3 linked regions of the Lichenicola cladoniae genome follow. The protein of the gene in region 3 binds, or shares a complex with, the protein of the main gene of each other region. Links are inferred from orthologs where the notes say so. Each region holds a gene or a part of one and is shown on either strand. Other genes may lie near its edges. The genes, in order: ccmC, ccmE and ccmB.

Evidence for each region.
Region 1: the proteins of ccmB (region 3) and ccmC are in contact, whole or in part, in a solved structure (PDB 8CE8), measured with the Escherichia coli proteins. The link is inferred for Lichenicola cladoniae from one-to-one orthologs.
Region 2: the proteins of ccmB (region 3) and ccmE are in contact, whole or in part, in a solved structure (PDB 8CE8), measured with the Escherichia coli proteins. The link is inferred for Lichenicola cladoniae from one-to-one orthologs.

Annotation. Positions count from the first base shown.
Region 1 is NZ_CP053708.1:1,084,915-1,088,887, forward strand. Bases 1-2,855 are described here. They hold ccmC (heme ABC transporter permease CcmC), read right to left. Parts: upstream 1,861-2,855; coding sequence 1,141-1,860; downstream 1-1,140. Other genes in these bases: HN018_RS04920 (heme lyase CcmF/NrfE family subunit), read right to left, coding at 1-439; ccmE (cytochrome c maturation protein CcmE), read right to left, coding at 495-1,004; ccmD (heme exporter protein CcmD), read right to left, coding at 1,001-1,144; HN018_RS04940 (YciI family protein), read left to right, coding at 2,094-2,387; HN018_RS04945 (EVE domain-containing protein), read left to right, coding at 2,419-2,855. In the rest of the region: more of HN018_RS04945, read left to right, coding at 2,856-2,865; HN018_RS04950 (hypothetical protein), read right to left, coding at 2,862-3,230; HN018_RS04955 (helix-turn-helix domain-containing protein), read left to right, coding at 3,437-3,790; HN018_RS04960 (EcsC family protein), read left to right, coding at 3,902-3,973. UniProt on the Escherichia coli protein: Required for the export of heme to the periplasm for the biogenesis of c-type cytochromes.
Region 2 is NZ_CP053708.1:1,083,046-1,087,144, forward strand. Bases 1,119-4,099 are described here. They hold ccmE (cytochrome c maturation protein CcmE), read right to left. Parts: upstream 2,874-4,099; coding sequence 2,364-2,873; downstream 1,119-2,363. Other genes in these bases: HN018_RS04920 (heme lyase CcmF/NrfE family subunit), read right to left, coding at 1,119-2,308; ccmD (heme exporter protein CcmD), read right to left, coding at 2,870-3,013; ccmC (heme ABC transporter permease CcmC), read right to left, coding at 3,010-3,729; HN018_RS04940 (YciI family protein), read left to right, coding at 3,963-4,099. Outside these bases: HN018_RS04915 (thioredoxin domain-containing protein), read right to left, coding at 1-314; more of HN018_RS04920, read right to left, coding at 311-1,118. UniProt on the Escherichia coli protein: Heme chaperone required for the biogenesis of c-type cytochromes. Transiently binds heme delivered by CcmC and transfers the heme to apo-cytochromes in a process facilitated by CcmF and CcmH.
Region 3 is NZ_CP053708.1:534,900-538,982, forward strand. Bases 301-3,265 are described here. They hold ccmB (heme exporter protein CcmB), read right to left. Parts: upstream 2,135-3,265; coding sequence 1,466-2,134; downstream 301-1,465. Other genes in these bases: HN018_RS02285 (hypothetical protein), read left to right, coding at 319-663; HN018_RS02290 (CBS domain-containing protein), read right to left, coding at 901-1,332; ccmA (heme ABC exporter ATP-binding protein CcmA), read right to left, coding at 2,149-2,826; acnA (aconitate hydratase AcnA), read left to right, coding at 2,942-3,265. Outside these bases: HN018_RS02280 (transglycosylase SLT domain-containing protein), read right to left, coding at 1-56; more of acnA, read left to right, coding at 3,266-4,083. UniProt on the Escherichia coli protein: Required for the export of heme to the periplasm for the biogenesis of c-type cytochromes.

The sequences.
Region 1 (3,973 bases), 550 kb from region 3 along the record:
GGTTCGAGGTGAACAGGCAGAACAGCTCGAAGCCGGCGGCGGTGCCGCCGAGCACCCCGAGCACGCGTGCCTGCAGGGTCGAGGGAAGCGTCCGCCCGAACCAGGCGACCGCGCCGCCGCAGAGTGCGAGGATCAGCGACCAGAGCAGGATCGAGCCCTCATGGTTCCCCCAGATCCCGGTGATCTTGTAGAGCAGCGGCTTGGCGATGGCGCTGTTCTCGGCGATGTTGGCGACCGAGAAATCGTCGCCGATCGCCGCCGCGGCGAGGCACACGAACGACAGCGCCAGGCAGGCGAGCTGCCCGAACGCCAGGGCCGGCGCCGTCGCCATCAGCCTCGGATCGCGTCGCCACGCACCGGTCAGCGGCAGGACGAACTGCGCGACCGCCAGGCTGCAGGCCAGCGCCAGGGCGAAGCGGCCCAGCTCCGGGCTCAGCAGGGTGCTCAGGATCATCGGGTTGTGCATCCCCATCCAGGGCGCCGCATCGAGGGCTTCAGCTCGGATGCGGGGCGTTGGTGGTCATGGTGTTCCAGCTCGCAGCCGAGGGCGGTGGTCCGAACCTCGGGTCCCAGCGTCCGGACTTTCGCAAGGCGGCGGCGACGTCCTTCGGCATGTAGGTCTCGTCGTGCTTGGCCAGCACCTCGGCGGCGCGGAAGCTGCCGTCCGGCTGCATCTCGCCCAGCGCCACGACACTCTGACCCTCGCGGAACAGGTCCGGCAGGATGCCGACGTAGCTGACATGCACCGCCTCCTGCCCGTCGGTGACGGCGAACTGCTCGGTCGGCTCGTGTCCCGCCTGGTGCTGCTGGTGCAGCGATCCGGCCACCACCATCCCGCCGAGCCGGATGGTGCGTCCGGGGAGCGGCGGCTTGGCCAGGATCTGCGACGGCGCCATGAAGAACACGATGTTGGCGCTGAAGGCCTGCAGTGTCAGCGCCGTCGCCGAACCGAACCCCAGCACGCAGCCGCCCACCAGCCACAGCCTGCGCGACTTGCGGGTCATGGAATGGGTCGTCGGCGCGCGTCCACCGCATCCAGCCGGCGACGGGCGCGCCTGAGCCGGAGCGACGCCGAGATCGACAGGTACAGCCCCATCGCGAGGGTGACGCCGTAAGCTCCGGCAACATAGGGCAGGTGCGTCATGGCGCGGCACCGCTCAGCAGCAGCGACCGGGTGCGGGCTTCCATGACCGCCGCGCGCAACCGTGCCAGCACGATGGCGGCGAACCCCAGGCTGAAGCCGATCGTGCAGACCAGCAGCGGCCACAGCATGCTGAGCGACATGGTCGGCGCGCCGGTCAGGGTGATGCTGTCCGGCTGGTGCAGGGTGTTCCACCACTGCACGCTGAACTTGATGATCGGCAGGTCGACCGCGCCGGCGAGTGCGAGGATCGCGGCGGCCCGCGCACCGCGCCTCGGATCGTCGAACGCCCGGATCAGCGCGACATGGCCGAGATAGAGAAAGAACAGCACCAGCACCGAGGTCAGGCGCGCATCCCAGACCCACCAGGCCCCCCACATCGGCCGGCCCCAGAGCGAGCCGGATACCAGGCAGAGGCCGGTGACGCACGCACCGACCGGCCCGATCTCGGCAGCGGCGAGATCCGCCAGCGGATGTCGCCAGACCAGCGACAGCAACCCGCATACGGCAAGCGCCATGTAGCCCAGTGAGCCGAGCCAGGCCGCAGGGACATGGACGTACATGATCCGCACCGCATCGCCCTGCTGCCAGTCGGCGGGCGACAGGAACAGGCCCCAGGCCAGCCCGACAGCGGTCAATACGATCGCCGGCCAGGTCAGCACCGGCTGCAGCCAGCGTCCGAGCCGAAGGAAACGGCCCGGATTGGCGAAACGATGCAGCCACGCGCCGAAGCCGCCTGGTCGCGGAACGGGCTGTCTGGAGCCGGGCTGGTCGGAGGCGACGAGGTGGGTGGCTTGCAAGCGGCGACGGATCCCTGATTGCCGGCGATCGACCACGACCGCCATTCGATCGGGAACAGCCTCCGGCTGTCCCGTTCCGATCAACAGTCCTACACTAACATGCCGAAGTGCCCGCCATACCAATCCGGCCTCCAGCCTGCGAGGAACACGACATGCTGTTCGCCATCATCTGCTCCGACCGCCCCAACAGCCTCGATACGAGGCTCGCCGCCCGCGAGGCGCACCTGCGTTATCTCTCGACCTATGTCGACCGGATCGTGCATGCCGGCCCGATGCTCGACCTTGCCGGCCGGGCATGCGGCAGCCTCCTGATCATCGATGTCGAGGACCGCGCGGCCGCCGAGGGCTTCGCGGCGAGCGATCCGTATGCCGACGTCAATCTCTTCGAGAGCGTGGTGATCAGGGGGTATCGCGCGGTCTTCCGCGACGGCGCGCTTGCCGAATGATCTTCGCCGACCGGCAACCGGGGTGCGTTCGATGAACTACTGGCTGATGAAATCCGAGCCCGAGTCGTTCTCATGGGAGCAGCAGGTGGAGAACGACGTCGAACCCTGGACCGGCATTCGCAGCCACCAGGCGAAAAAGAACCTGCAGGCGATGAAGGTGGGCGACCGGGCGTTCTTCTATCACTCGAACACCGGCAAGGAGATCGTCGGGGTCGTCGAGGTGGTGCGCGAGGCCTATCCGGATCCGACCGCCGATACCGAGGCCTGGGTCTGCGTCGACGTGAAGGCGATCGGCCCGATGCCCACCGCCGTCACGCTTGCCGCCGTCAAGGCCGATCCTGAATTCGAGGATCTGGCGCTGGTGCGCCAGTCCCGGTTGTCAGTCGTCCCGGTCTCCAAGGCGCACTGGCAGCGCCTGTGCGAACTCGGCGGCTGGCACGACGAAAAGCAGCGGCCTGGGCGGCGAGGAAAAGCCTAGGGCGAGCCGTTCATGCTCTGTGCCAGGATCGCGTTCTGGCCGTTGCCGGGCTGACCGGCGAACGTCGTGTAGGTGGCATCGCCGTTATAGGCGGGTGTCACCGGAGCCGAGACCTGGGCGGACAGTCCGAGCACCCGGAATAGCTCGCGGTGGTTGGTATTGCGCGGCGTCTGTTGCGCGTCGGCCGGAGGAATGCCCGGTCCCTGCTGGTCGAGGACAACGCCATTCGACTGCTGCGATGCCGCGGCACTCGAGGTCGATGCCGGTTGGCGAGGCTGCGCGACAGCCAGTGTCGATACCAGACCGATGCATGCGACCAGGCTGGCACTTCCGAGCAATGCACGGCTCATTCTGGAAATACGCATGGCTTGGTCCTTTTTGTTACGAACGAGGCGGGATTGATCATTTAGACTGCCGGTGAACGCAGACGGTCGTGGCAAAGCTATCACTTTTCCGCGAGGCGGATCATTGTAGCGCTTGTGATCCACGGTCCTTCGTTCCGCCACCCGTCCCGACACATCTTGACGCAAGCGTAACCAATTCGGCTCATTTCCAGCATCTGGGGGTAGATATGCAGCATGACAAGCCATCCCTGACGCTGGGTGCAAGGATACGTGCACTGCGCCGTGCACGGGGGTTGACCCAGGATCGGCTGGCGAACTCGACCGGCGTGTCCAGGAGTGCCGTCGCTCAGTGGGAGAGCGACAGGGCCGGCCACAGCACCGGCATGTTGCGGCGTCTGGCGGACGTGCTCGGCGTGTCGGTTAACACGCTCAACGACGGCTGGGACACGACCGCGACCGACACCGTATTGACCCCGCACGAACTCGCCCTGATCCATCTGTATCGAACTTGCAACGAGGAAGATCGCGCCGTGCTGATGCAGGTGGCCAGCAAGATCGCGGCGTCGACCAGGATCGACTGAGCCGATCCGGGCACGATCGCGTCACGCGGCAATCCGGGCCAAATCGGCTTGCTGATGCGTGCAGCCTCTGGTCCTGTCGGCGCGTTGCTGGCTGGTCAAAAGGAGAAGCCCATGAGTGCCACCACACGGACCGACCTGTCCCCTGTGAGCGGTCTTGCCTCGATCGGGCTCAGCCCATCGGCC
Region 2 (4,099 bases), 550 kb from region 3 along the record:
CCCTTCAGGCTGATCAGGAGCGGGGCCTCGATGACGCAGGGGATGCACCACGAGGCGAAGAAGTTGACCAGCAACGGAGCGGTCGCGGCGCCGAGGTCGGCGCTCGAGAACCCATGGCCCGGCGCCTGGTCGGGCAGGGCGAACGGCGGCACCTGCCGGTTCAGCGCCGGGGCATGGATGTCGTGCGGATCGAACGAGCCGCGGCCCATCCCGGCCAGCATCGCCCAGAACCCGACACCGACGGCAGCGGCTCCGGCCAGCGGCGCGATCGTCAGCACCCGCCGCCGCGACAGGAGCGATCCGGGCGGCATCATTCGGCCGGGACCGCGACGGCGTTGCGGGCACGCCTCGGTGCACCGACCCGCACCCGGCGGTCGCTGAGCGACAGGGCGCCGCCGATCGCCATGATCAGCGCGCCGAGCCACATCCAGGGTGCCAGCGGATTATAGTGCAGCCGCAGGATGGCGGTGTGCTCGTTGTCCTTGCCGGGGCCGCTATCATGCTCGTCGCCGAGCACGGCATAGAGGTCGGCCATGCCGTTGGTATGGATCGCCACCTCGCTGGTGGTCTGGTTCTGGCTGGCGAAGTCGCGCCGCGACGGGTGCAGCACCGTCACCAGATGGTCGTGGCGACGGACCTCGATGGTGGCGACCCGGGCGCGGTAGTTCGGACCCGCGGCATCGGCCAGGCCGGTCAGGGTCCAGCGATAGCCGGCAAGCTGCACGCTGTCGCCGGTGTGCACCGCGACGATGGCATGGCTCGCATCGGACATCGCGGCGAGGCCGATCACCGTCACCCCGGCACCGGCATGCGCCAGGGCCGCGCCGAACACCGCGCGCGGCAGCATGCGCGCGCGGTGCAGGCTGTCCCGGAACGCCGTCCCCCGCCGGTGGCCGATCCGCTGCAGCAGGCTGGCGGCACTCGCGGCGATCACCCACACGCCGAGCACGAACGCGACGATCGGGAGAACCCCTTTCAACCCGCGTGCCGCGGCCAGCCCGACGATGCCGGCCAGCAGCCCCGCCCACCACAGGCGGGCAAGCACCGGCGCCAGTTGCGCGCGCTTCCACGGCAGCATCGGGCCGATCGCCATCGCGGCCAGCAACGGCAGCGCCATCGGGGCGGCGGTGGCATCGAAGAACGGCTTGCCGACACTGATCGCGCTGCCGAACAACAGGCTGGCGAACGGCGGATACATGGTTCCGGTCAGCACCACCGCGCAGATCGCGCACAGCAGGATGTTGTTCATCACCAGCGCGCCCTCGCGCGACAACGGCGCGAAGGTGCCGCCGGCGCTGAGTTTCGGCGCGCGGATCGCGAACAGCAGCAGCGCGCTGCCGATCACCAGCGCCAGCAGCCCGAGGATGAACACCCCGCGGGTCGGGTCGTTGGCGAACGAGTGCACCGAGTTGAGGATGCCCGAGCGCACCAGGAAGGTGCCGGACAGCGACAGCGAGAAGGTGCCGATCGCCAGCAGCACGGTCCAGACCTTCAGCGCCTCGCGCTTCTCGACCACGATCGCCGAATGCACCAGCGCGGTGCCGGTGAGCCACGGCAGCAGCGAGGCGTTCTCGACCGGATCCCAGAACCAGTAGCCGCCCCAGCCGAGCACGTAGTACGACCACCAGGACCCGAGCGCGATGCCGCAGGTCAGGAAGCACCAGGCAGCGACCGCCCAGGGCCTGACCCAGCGGCCCCATGCGGCATCGACGCGGCCTTCCATCAGGGCGGCGACGGCGAAGGCGAACGGCACCGCGAACCCGACATAGCCGGCGTAGAGAATCGGCGGATGGAAGGCGAGGCCGGGATCCTGCAGCAGCGGGTTCATGCCGTGCCCGTCGACCGGCGCCGGCCAGACCCGGTCGAACGGGTTCGAGGTGAACAGGCAGAACAGCTCGAAGCCGGCGGCGGTGCCGCCGAGCACCCCGAGCACGCGTGCCTGCAGGGTCGAGGGAAGCGTCCGCCCGAACCAGGCGACCGCGCCGCCGCAGAGTGCGAGGATCAGCGACCAGAGCAGGATCGAGCCCTCATGGTTCCCCCAGATCCCGGTGATCTTGTAGAGCAGCGGCTTGGCGATGGCGCTGTTCTCGGCGATGTTGGCGACCGAGAAATCGTCGCCGATCGCCGCCGCGGCGAGGCACACGAACGACAGCGCCAGGCAGGCGAGCTGCCCGAACGCCAGGGCCGGCGCCGTCGCCATCAGCCTCGGATCGCGTCGCCACGCACCGGTCAGCGGCAGGACGAACTGCGCGACCGCCAGGCTGCAGGCCAGCGCCAGGGCGAAGCGGCCCAGCTCCGGGCTCAGCAGGGTGCTCAGGATCATCGGGTTGTGCATCCCCATCCAGGGCGCCGCATCGAGGGCTTCAGCTCGGATGCGGGGCGTTGGTGGTCATGGTGTTCCAGCTCGCAGCCGAGGGCGGTGGTCCGAACCTCGGGTCCCAGCGTCCGGACTTTCGCAAGGCGGCGGCGACGTCCTTCGGCATGTAGGTCTCGTCGTGCTTGGCCAGCACCTCGGCGGCGCGGAAGCTGCCGTCCGGCTGCATCTCGCCCAGCGCCACGACACTCTGACCCTCGCGGAACAGGTCCGGCAGGATGCCGACGTAGCTGACATGCACCGCCTCCTGCCCGTCGGTGACGGCGAACTGCTCGGTCGGCTCGTGTCCCGCCTGGTGCTGCTGGTGCAGCGATCCGGCCACCACCATCCCGCCGAGCCGGATGGTGCGTCCGGGGAGCGGCGGCTTGGCCAGGATCTGCGACGGCGCCATGAAGAACACGATGTTGGCGCTGAAGGCCTGCAGTGTCAGCGCCGTCGCCGAACCGAACCCCAGCACGCAGCCGCCCACCAGCCACAGCCTGCGCGACTTGCGGGTCATGGAATGGGTCGTCGGCGCGCGTCCACCGCATCCAGCCGGCGACGGGCGCGCCTGAGCCGGAGCGACGCCGAGATCGACAGGTACAGCCCCATCGCGAGGGTGACGCCGTAAGCTCCGGCAACATAGGGCAGGTGCGTCATGGCGCGGCACCGCTCAGCAGCAGCGACCGGGTGCGGGCTTCCATGACCGCCGCGCGCAACCGTGCCAGCACGATGGCGGCGAACCCCAGGCTGAAGCCGATCGTGCAGACCAGCAGCGGCCACAGCATGCTGAGCGACATGGTCGGCGCGCCGGTCAGGGTGATGCTGTCCGGCTGGTGCAGGGTGTTCCACCACTGCACGCTGAACTTGATGATCGGCAGGTCGACCGCGCCGGCGAGTGCGAGGATCGCGGCGGCCCGCGCACCGCGCCTCGGATCGTCGAACGCCCGGATCAGCGCGACATGGCCGAGATAGAGAAAGAACAGCACCAGCACCGAGGTCAGGCGCGCATCCCAGACCCACCAGGCCCCCCACATCGGCCGGCCCCAGAGCGAGCCGGATACCAGGCAGAGGCCGGTGACGCACGCACCGACCGGCCCGATCTCGGCAGCGGCGAGATCCGCCAGCGGATGTCGCCAGACCAGCGACAGCAACCCGCATACGGCAAGCGCCATGTAGCCCAGTGAGCCGAGCCAGGCCGCAGGGACATGGACGTACATGATCCGCACCGCATCGCCCTGCTGCCAGTCGGCGGGCGACAGGAACAGGCCCCAGGCCAGCCCGACAGCGGTCAATACGATCGCCGGCCAGGTCAGCACCGGCTGCAGCCAGCGTCCGAGCCGAAGGAAACGGCCCGGATTGGCGAAACGATGCAGCCACGCGCCGAAGCCGCCTGGTCGCGGAACGGGCTGTCTGGAGCCGGGCTGGTCGGAGGCGACGAGGTGGGTGGCTTGCAAGCGGCGACGGATCCCTGATTGCCGGCGATCGACCACGACCGCCATTCGATCGGGAACAGCCTCCGGCTGTCCCGTTCCGATCAACAGTCCTACACTAACATGCCGAAGTGCCCGCCATACCAATCCGGCCTCCAGCCTGCGAGGAACACGACATGCTGTTCGCCATCATCTGCTCCGACCGCCCCAACAGCCTCGATACGAGGCTCGCCGCCCGCGAGGCGCACCTGCGTTATCTCTCGACCTATGTCGACCGGATCGTGCATGCCGGCCCGATGCTCGACCTTGCCGG
Region 3 (4,083 bases):
GAGCGTGCGGCGTCAAGGCAGTCCGACGCCCGTGCAGTTGAGATGAAGGGCAACATGATCACCGCAATGCGCGACCACGACGTTGTCCGCCTCTGGCGTAGCCGTGCTTGCGATAGGCGGGCAGAGCGCCGCGTCGTTGAGTGCGCTGTGTCCAAGGTGTGCTTTCGTCCCGGTCCAGAACTTCCGTAGTCGGTCGCCGCGAGAGGTGCTTCAATCCCACTACTTCGACAATGCGAAACGCGCAAACCTTGCTCATGAGGCTTGCGTTGCGTCAGGATCGATACGAATAAGAAAGATTATGATGTTACGGACGATGCGATGAGCTTCAAGGCAAACACCGCGGTGCGGCTGCGTGCGACCAGCGAGTTGCTGCTTATCGACGTTATCGATGACGAGACCGCAACTGCGTTTTGCCGGCGGTTCGGAGTTGGTGGTCCCGAAGGTGCCGCGCAGCCGTTTCCGCTCGATAGTCTCCGGGAAAACGTAGTGCGCTCGCGCGGACCATCGGAACAAGTCTCAAAAATGTCGCTGATTAGCCTGTTGCGATGCCGAATCGGCTTGCATCATTGGCAAAAGAAATCGTTTCACAGCCGCCCACTGCTTGGCGATATCAATGGCCTGGTGTGCACGCGTTGCGGCGAGATCCGCCTGACGGACCTCTGAAACACGGCGGCAGGCTCAGTAGACGCTCGTATTCCCACGCTCTTTTCAGACCAGGCTTTATCGAGCCAGCTACCCAATTGTTACAGCTATAGGTCAGGTGATTTGGCGGAAGGGACAAGTTCGCGGGAAACCAAGCCCCTCTGGCTCATCGCAGCCGCCCGAACCGTGCCGGCTTGAGGGCAAGGGCGACTGTCGGACCCTGATAATCAGGACGCGGCTCCCGGGAGCCGCTCCAATTCAGCCATGCATGCGCGAGATGTCGAGCAGGATCGCGGCTTCGAGTTCTTTCTCCTCGAGCCGGTGACGGACCAGGTCGCGGATGCTGATCATGCCCTTGAGGCTGGTCCCGTCCATCACTGGCATGTGCCGGATATGGCGCTGGGTCATCATCGCCATCACCTGATCGAGGCGGTCTTCGGCGCGGCAGGTCACCACCGGCGAGGTCATCGACGTCTGCACCGCCCGGTCGAGCGCCACATGTCCGTCGCGCGCCAGCACCTTGACCAGGTCGCGCTCGGAAAAGATGCCGACGACCGTGCCGCGGTCGGCGATCACCACCGCACCGATCCGGCGCTCGGCCATCAGGGCGACCGCCGCCGAGACCGCCTGCTCCGGCCTCAGGGTGGCGACGTCATGTCCCTTGGTCTTCAGGATCGTCTCGATCAGCATGGGTCGCTATCCTCTGTTGCACTATCGACGTGGGCACGCCGGCCCGGCTTGCACGACTGTATCGGCTCTACGCCCGATGAAGTTGGCGGCAAATCCTTAACCTTTTGTTTAGGATTTGCCGGGAGCAGAGGGCTCATTCCACCGCCATCCTGAGGGCGGCACCGGCGGCCAGCGGACAGAGCGGGATGGCGACGGCAAGGAACGCCCCGAGCAGCAGCAGGTCCGGATGCCAGTCCAGCCCGACCTGCGCCGCATCGACGGCGGCGGCCCCGAAAATCAGCGCCGGCGTGGCCAGCGGCAGCACCAGCAGCGGCAGCAGCACGCTGCTGCGCCGGGCGCCGCAAACGATCGCCGCCGCCATGCCGCCGATCAGAGAGAGCACGGCCGTGCCGAGCAGCAGGCCGGCGAGCAGAACCGGGATCGCATCGGCGGGCAGGCCCAGCATGACCGCCAGCGGGCCCGCGGCCAGCAGCAGCGGCAGCCCGGTGCTCAGCCAGTGGGCGCAGATCTTGGCGAACGCGACCGCCGGGGCGGGGAGGCCGCACAGCATCAGTTGATCGAGAGACCCGTCATCGAGTTCGGCGCCGAACAGCCGGTCGAGCGGCAGCAGCGCCGCCAGCAGCGCGCATACCCAGATGATCCCGGGGGCCATCCGGCGCAGCAGGTCGGGGGACGGCCCAAGCGCCAGCGGGAACAGCGCACCGGCAAGCAGGAAGAACAGCACCGCCGCGAGCGTGTCCGAGGCATGGCGCAGCGACAGCAGCAGGTCCCGCCCCAGGATCAGCCGGAACCGGGCGAGCATGCCGGCCCGCTCGCTCACGCCGCCAGATCCAGCACGGCTGCGTCCGGCAGCGGCAGGCCGACATGGGTGGTGGCAATGACCATGCCGCCAGCATCCCGGTGCCGGGCCAGCACGACGCCCAGCCGCACCAGCGCCGCGCTATCGAGCCCGAGCGAGGGCTCGTCCAGCAGCCAGAGCGGCACGTCGGCGAGCAGCACCCGCGCCAGGGCGGCGCGGCGTCGCTGGCCGGCGGACAGCAGGCGCACCGGCAGGGCGGCCAGCTCCTCGAGCCCGAAGGCAGCCAGCGCCGCGACCGTATCGCCGCCGCCGGTCCGGGCGGTGAGATGCAGGTTCTCTCGCAGGCTGAGGCCGGGCTTCAGCGCGTCCTGGTGGCCGAGATAGGCAAGCCGGCCCGCATGCTCGGTGGGGGCGTCGCGTGTATCGATGCCGTCCCACTCGATCCGCCCGGCAGCCAGCGGGCAGAGGCCGGCCAGCGCGCGCAGGAGGGTCGATTTGCCGGCGCCGTTCGGGCCGGTCAGCAGCAGGGCTCCGCCGCGGCCGAGCTCCAGTTCCACGCCGTCCAGCACCAGCCGGTCGGACCGCAGCACGACCAGGCCGACGGCACGCAGGGTGGCCTCGGAGGCAGGTGTCATGTGCAGGCCTCTTGGGTGCCGGTGCGTGGCTGCGCTTGTTTCGGCGGCTCGTGTCGGTATGTTCTAGCCCCATTGGGAATTCAAGCTGTCCGCCCGTATGCCTCGGCGCCGTTCGATCGGTCGTCCGCACTGCCGGCCGACGCTGTGGACGCAGACGATCTCGGGGTAGAACAACATGAAGTCGGTCGGCCAGGATAATCTCGGAACCCGCAAGACGCTCGATGTCGAGGGCAAGACCTACCATTATTTCTCGATCCCGGAGGCCGCCAAACAAATCGGCGACGTCAGCCGCCTGCCGGTGAGCCTCAAGGTGCTGCTCGAGAACGTGCTGCGGTTCGAGGATAACCGCTCCTACAAGATCGAGGACGCGAGGTCGGTCGCCGGCTGGCTCGAGACCGGCCAGAGCGTGCGCGAGGTGCCGTTCAAGCCGGCCCGCATCCTGATGCAGGACTTCACCGGCGTCCCGGGCGTGGTCGACCTCGCCGCCATGCGCGACGGCATCACCCTGCTGAACGGCGACCCGCAGAAGGTAAACCCGCTGGTCCCGGTCGATCTGGTGATCGACCATTCGGTGATGGTGGACGTGTCCGGCACCCCGGACGCGCTGCAGCGCAACGTCGAGATCGAGTTCGAGCGCAACGGCGAGCGCTATGCGTTCCTGCGCTGGGGCCAGGAAGCGTTCGAGAACTTCTCCGTGGTGCCGCCCGGTGCGGGCATCTGCCACCAGGTGAACCTCGAATACATCGCCCAGGCGGTCTGGACCGCGACGATCGGCGACGAGACCTTCGCCTACCCGGACACGCTGTACGGCACCGACAGCCACACCACGATGGTCAACGGCATGGGCGTGCTCGGCTGGGGCGTCGGCGGCATCGAGGCCGAGGCCGCCATGCTCGGCCAGCCGATCGCCATGCTCATCCCGGACGTGATCGGCTTCAAGCTGACCGGCCGCATGCCCGAGGGCGCCACCGCCACCGACCTCGTGCTGACCGTCACCCAGATGCTCCGCAAGAAGGGCGTGGTCGGCAAGTTCGTCGAGTTCTACGGCCCGGCGCTGGACACCCTGCCGGTCGCGGATCGCGCCACCATCGGCAACATGGCGCCGGAATACGGCGCCACCTGCGGCTTCTTCCCGGTCGATGCGCTGACATTGGAATACCTGCATCAGACCGGCCGCGACGAGCATCGCATCAAGCTGGTCGAGGCCTACCTCAAGGCACAAGGCATGTTCCGCGAGAGCGACACGCCGGACCCGGTGTTCACCGATACGCTCGAGCTGGACCTGTCGACCGTCGAGCCGTCGCTGGCCGGCCCGAA